Regions from separate parts of the Ureibacillus sp. MALMAid1270 genome, predicted to be linked through region 2. Evidence: a T-box and tRNA genes for the amino acid it is inferred to sense, from the RefSeq annotation. Region 2 holds a T-box; the other holds one or more tRNA genes.
The links. The T-box of region 2 lies ahead of ACOQFO_RS11885 (valine--tRNA ligase). A T-box ahead of a tRNA ligase gene usually reads a tRNA of that ligase, here a tRNA-Val.

Region 1: it encodes a tRNA-Val, which carries the amino acid that the T-box ahead of ACOQFO_RS11885 (valine--tRNA ligase) is inferred to sense. The anticodon was not compared.

Annotation. Positions count from the first base shown of each region.
Region 1 covers NZ_JBMIRP010000056.1:34,421-37,805, forward strand. Annotated here, with positions in the region: gene ACOQFO_RS07030 (GNAT family N-acetyltransferase) at 1-688, opposite strand, end outside; gene ACOQFO_RS07035 (N-acetylglucosamine kinase) at 685-1,656, opposite strand; tRNA gene ACOQFO_RS07040 (tRNA-Val) at 1,903-1,975, opposite strand; gene ACOQFO_RS07045 (DoxX-like family protein) at 2,130-3,032, shown strand; gene ACOQFO_RS07050 (DUF4166 domain-containing protein) at 3,041-3,385, shown strand, end outside.
Region 2 covers NZ_JBMIRP010000090.1:29,049-32,433, reverse strand. Annotated here, with positions in the region: gene ACOQFO_RS11890 (hypothetical protein) at 1-791, shown strand, start outside; T-box leader at 1,131-1,381, shown strand; gene ACOQFO_RS11885 (valine--tRNA ligase) at 1,439-3,385, shown strand, end outside.

The DNA of each region.
Region 1 (3,385 bases), on a different contig from region 2:
ACCCGGGATCATTCATTCGACAAAAACCTTTCAATTCGCCATCAATAAAAAATCCCATAAACTCTCTCCCTGTTGCATTTAACTGGGAATATCGATAAGCTTCATAATGCCACCTTCCAGGGAACACATCTTTTAAGAAATTTAATAATTGAGGTAAATCTTCTATTGTTAATACTCTAAAATGCTCTTTAGAGTTTGATAGAATTAAAGGACTTTCATCTATAACTTTTTTCACTAAATCAATCTCTATTGATTCCCTTACATAGCCTTTATGTTCAAACCATTTGATTGTGTCTTTTTGTTCTAAAGGAACGCCCGGAAAGTAATGCCATGGATCGCGACCTAAACGAATTTCCATCACATTTTGAAAACTCGCCTCTGCATGTTGTAAAAGGGTTGATCCTATTCTTCTACCTCGAGACTCAGGGTTCACAAGCAAACATTGAGTCCATCCAATTTCTTTTGACATATACGCTGGAGTTATTTCTTTATATTGCTTCGTAACGACAAATCCTACTAATTCTTCGCCTTCTAGTGCTGCAACGGACCCTGTTCTTTGTACATTCATATCATTTACCGTATTTTGAATCCATAACTCTTCCGTCATTGGGAATGAATTACCTAAGCACTTATTCCAAAGCTGTACAATTCGGTTAACTTCAACCTCTTCGATATTCACAAGTTTCATAATTTGACCCCTTTATTTAATGTTTCAACAAAGTTAGGATCTATGTTTTTTTGAACTGCTTTTATCCCAGCAGCAATTGCGCCGCCAACTGGAGGAATTAATGTTTTACTAAATTTCAAATTTGGATGGGTTTCATTGGAAAACTTTTTAAAATGTTGAACAAAAATTTCCTCGTTTGTAAAAACGCCACCAGATAATATAACAGAGGTATTATGGTCTTGTTCAAATAATTGACTATGACATGTTTTAATAGAATGCATCATTTTTTTACATGCATTTTCTATAATTGTATTTGCAACTTGATCCCCAAGTTCTGCAAGCTTTACTACATATCTACTTAGTGGTGCAATGACGGAGCGAGGATGATCTTTACCATAAATTTTTTCGATTAAATCTGGTACGGCCATCACTTCAAAATGGTAAAGGATTGCTTCAGTTAATGTTGTGTCCATTCCTCTTCCATCATGATGTTGAAAAACTGCTCGAAGTGCTTCATTGCCTAAGTAAAAGCCACTACCATCATCATCGAATAAATACCCCCATCCTCCTACACGGACCATTTTGTTGTTTTCATTTAATCCAATGGTAATAGCTCCCGTACCAGCAATTTGTACGATCCCAGTTGCACCTAAAGTACCCGAATAAAGCGCATTAACTGCATCATTTTGAACGATGACAAGTGGATTAGAAGGTAAATGTTGAAGAAGTAGCGATTTCATTTCTTCATCTCTACCACTTTCACCGACACCAGCCATTCCTGCAAAACAAACTTCTATGCTATTAAAAATATCTTCGTTATGTTCTCGTAATTGGCACAATAAATCGCACATCACTTGTTCGAATTGATCTTGTGATAGTGTATTTGGGTTACTACTTCCTGTAATTGTTTGACTGTAAACTTTCCCATTCTCGTCAGCAATTATTGCTGTTGTCTTCGTCCCCCCACCATCAATCCCTAAAATGTACATACATTTAACCCCTTTTACTTCCATTTCCTTTATTATAATTTTCTGAAATGTTTTTTCAACAATTCTTTTAATTTTCGTTATACTATTTTAAAAGTGCTTAGAGGGTAAAAAGTAAAACCGTTAACAACAAAGTCAATGTGTATACTAATATCTCATGATCATTTATGGACATTTAGGATTTCCGAAAATCGAAAAACACCTCACTCTTTCTGTATATTTCAGAAAAAATGAGGTGTTCTAACTATATGGTCTCGACAGGGCTCGAACCTGCGACCCTCACGTTGTCGACGTGATGCTCTCCCAGCTGAGCTACAAGACCGAAATTGGGTTAACCAAATATTAGCATAAATTACGAAAAAAGAAAATATTAATTCATTCTTCAAAAAATTACAAATTATTCATGTTATACTTAATTTTACACTTATATCGTGCAAAAATCCTCTGATTCTTTAGAGAAAGGTGGTATTTGTTTGATGAAACGAAAACCAGTTTATGTTGAAATTGATATTGATACCAAAATGGATGATTTATGGAAAGCAACGCAAACGCCAGACCTCCATGCTCAATGGGACCTCCGTTTTTCTTCTATTACATATTTACCTAAAATGGATAAAGAACCTCAACATTTTACATACACACGGAGTCTTGGATTTGGACAAAAAATCGAGGGTTGGGGCATATCCACTGGAAGCCATGAAGCGATTAATGGAACACGATCATCCTCCCTTCATTTCGGTACTGAACAAAGAATATCTCCTATAAAGGAAGGTAGAGGTTATTGGAAATACATACCTAAAGAGCAATCCATTACCTTTCTTACTCAATACGACTATGATGTGAATTTCGGTAAATTTGGACAAGTGTTAGATAGACTTCTTTTCCGCCCTCTCATTGGTTGGGGCACTGCGCTTAGTTTTGATGTGTTAAAAAGATGGTTGGAAAAAGATGAAGCTCCAGTTTCTCAATATTTGAGATTTTTTGTATACTGGATCACCTCATTCCTATTTAGCTTCATTTGGATTTATCATGGATTAATCCCAAAGCTTGTCTACTCACATCCTGATGAAATATCAATGGTCAATAATCTCATTCCGATTTCAAATGAACTGGCATATTGGATCGTTATGGTCGCTGGAATAATTGAAATCTTACTTGGATTTATTTTTCTATTTATCAAAAAGAAGAGACTTTTATTTGGCTTGCAGATTATTGTTTTTCCATTACTTACAATAGTGGCAATAATGGCTGATTCAAGTTTACTAATTCACCCTTTTAATCCATTAACATTTAATATTTCCCTTTTAGTGATTTCAATCATTGGTTTTGTAATCAGTAAAGATATCCCAACAGCTTCTAATTGCAAGAGAAAGAGATGAATAGATGAATGACGATATATAAAATGGTTTTAAATCAAGAGTTTCATAGATTACACCCGATGCTGCAAAAACGTTATGAATTTATTAATGAAAAACCATTTCAAGCAACCGGTGTTATGAAGACGATAAAAGTTGGTCCCAAATTTTTATATCCAATTCTTATGCTCGGTACAAAGTTCAAACTGCTTTTTCCTGAACAAGGGTCGGATATTTCCTTTACTATTTCCAATACACCTAAGATAGGAAAAAATGGTGAGGAACAAATTCATTGGGAAAGAATATTTTATTTTGGGAAGAAGAAGCGATACTTTAATGCCCTTATGAGCTATGATGCAAAACAAAATATCATAAAA
Region 2 (3,385 bases):
ATTGTTTTAGATTAGTAGGGATATACCATATCACTTCAACTGTACGTTTTGATCCGCATGAGTTACCTGAATACAGTGAAGGAACACTTATTGAACATTTAGAATTAAACGATAATAATGGGTATTTTGAGTATGCTTTACCTTTAGAAGTGAACTTACCGAAAGAAAAATTACCAGTTGGTAGCAACCCAGAAATTACTGTAGATAATATTCAACACAATGTATATGACGGTTCATGTGCTACAGTAAGCTGGGATGTTTGTTGTACAATCTCTGAGGAAGCGGTTGAACTTCAATTTGAGGAAGCGGTTGAACCTCAATTTGAGGAAATAAATCAGACATTTGAATCTTATTTAGAATCAAGCAGTGTACCTCTTGAAATACCTAGTGCAACTGCTTTTGCCGAAATGATTCAAGAGCCAAATACTGAAAAACTAGATCTAGTTGAGGTAAGCGAAGAGCCATTTGAAGTTGAAAGTGATTTAGAAAATCAGTTAGAAGAAAGACTTGATGAAGTACAGATTCCGGAAGAAGCAATCTTTGAAGAAAGTATTACAAATTTCTTTGAACCTGATGAGATTATACTTTCATCAAATGATGTAGAGCCTGAAGTTGAAGAAATTTTTGTTGAAAGTCAAAAAGAAAATCAGCAAAATGATTATGTTCAAACATCAAATATATTACAACAACAAACAAAAGACGCTGCATTTGATGATGATGATTTCTTCTCCAGTTTAAGTGAATCCTACACACTTCTTAATCTTAATTCAAATAAAGTCAGTCCAGAGTAACCAAGCAATAAAGATTAAAAGTATTAAAAATAAAAAATCTCCTGTTGTTGGGAAAAATAATGTTCGTAACCCTTGGAAAACAACTAATGGTATGATGATCTGTTTGCAATAAAATCTAATTTTTCTCAACTTAGGCGGTAGTAGATAAGGATTATAACCTTTTCTTCTTCTTTTCCGTTTCATAAAGGTTCACTTCCCTTCCAAATGGCTTGTTTTCGCGTGATTATTGGGAAAATTCACCCTACACAAGAAAAATTAAATCCAAGATAAATTCATTGTCACTTGAAAACTGTTAATGTTATATTATACAATATGAACAGTTTAAAATTTTAGTTCAATAGTGATGCGATGAATAGGAAGAGTAAAATGATCATGCTTGCATTAGAGAGGAAACGGTAGCTGAAAAGTTTCTGCAATCATTCATTTGAAGGTAGCCTAAGAGCAACTTTTGTGAAATAGTAGTAGCAAAATGTCGGTTAAACACCGTTATCGATTCGAGAGCTAAGACGATCTCAATGTTTTATACTTGATCATCGACTTAGAATAAAGGTGGTACCGCGGAATAAATGTAAAACTCCTTCGTCCTTTTTAAGACGAGAGGGGTTTTTTTATTTTTCTTTTTATTACTACAAGGAGGAGTCAAACATATGACAGAACAAAACATTTCAATGCCAACAAAATACGATCCACAAAGTATTGAAGCTGGTCGTTACGAATGGTGGCTACAAGGAAAGTACTTCGAAGCACAACCGGAAAGTGGGAAAGAACCATATTCAATTGTAATTCCACCTCCAAACGTAACGGGTAAATTACATCTTGGTCATGCATGGGATACAACATTACAAGACATTCTTATTCGTATGAAACGTATGCAAGGTTATGATGCATTATGGTTACCTGGTATGGACCATGCAGGGATTGCAACTCAAGCAAAAGTCGAGGAAAAATTACGTGCTGAAGGATTATCCCGCTATGATTTAGGACGTGAAAAATTCCTTGAAAAAACTTGGGAATGGAAAGAGGAATATGCTAGTCATATTCGTGCACAATGGTCAAAGCTTGGTTTAGCTCTTGATTACACACGTGAACGTTTTACATTAGATAAAGGTCTTTCAGATGCGGTAAAAGAAGTTTTCGTTAAATTATACGAAAAAGGATTAATTTATCGTGGAGAACGTATTATTAACTGGGATCCAGCTGCAAAAACTGCACTTTCCGATATTGAAGTAATTCATAAAGAGGTTGAAGGTGCATTCTATCATATGGAATATCCTTTAGCTGATGGCTCAGGTAAATTAAGAGTAGCTACAACACGTCCGGAAACAATGTTAGGTGACTCTGGTGTTGCAGTACATCCTGAAGATGAACGTTATAAACATTTAGTTGGTAAAACTGTAATTCTTCCAATCGTTGGTCGTGAAATCCCTATTGTTGCTGATGATTATGTTGATATGGAATTTGGAACTGGTGTAGTTAAAATGACTCCTGCTCATGATCCAAATGACTTTGAAGTAGGTAACCGTCATAACTTAGAAAGAATTTTAGTTATGAATGAAGACGGAACAATGAATGACCTTGCAGGTAAATACGCAGGAATGGATCGTTTCGAATGCCGTAAACAAATCGTAAAAGATTTACAAGAAGCTGGCGTTCTTGTTGAGATCGAACCACATACGCATCAAGTTGGTCACTCTGAACGTTCTGGTGCAGTTGTTGAACCGTACTTATCTGCACAATGGTTCGTAAAAATGGGACCACTTGCAGAGCAAGCATTAGAAATCCAAAAACACGAAGATGAGAAAGTAAACTTTGTTCCTAACCGCTTTGAGAACACTTATAACCGTTGGATGGAAAATATTCACGACTGGTGTATTTCTCGTCAACTTTGGTGGGGCCATCAAATCCCAGCTTGGTACCACAACGAAACTGGCGAAATTTATGTTGGTAAAGAAGCACCAGCAGATAGCGAAAACTGGACACAAGATGAAGACGTTCTTGATACTTGGTTCTCATCTGCATTATGGCCGTTTTCAACTATGGGTTGGCCAGATACAGAAAATGAAGAATATAAACGCTACTACCCAACAAATACATTAGTAACTGGTTATGACATTATTTTCTTCTGGGTTAGCCGTATGATTTTCCAAGGGAAAGAATTTACAGGTGTTCGTCCATTTAAAGATGTTTTAATCCACGGTTTAGTTCGTGACGGAGAAGGACGTAAAATGAGTAAGTCTCTTGGTAACGGTGTAGATCCAATGGATGTAATTGACCAATACGGTGCTGACTCACTACGTTACTTCCTAGCAACAGGTTCATCTCCTGGTCAAGACTTACGTTATACAAATGAGAAAGTTGAATCAACTTGGAATTTTGCTAACAAAATTTGGAATGCTTCCCGTTTCGCACTTATGAACATGGAAGGTTTAACATTCGAAGAGATCGACTTAACTGGCAATTTGAATGTTGCCGATAAATGGATATTAACTCGTTTAAATGAAACAATTGAACGTGTGACAACTTTATCTGACAAATATGAATTTGGAGAAGTTGGTCGTGAACTTTATAACTTCATCTGGGATGACTTCTGTTCA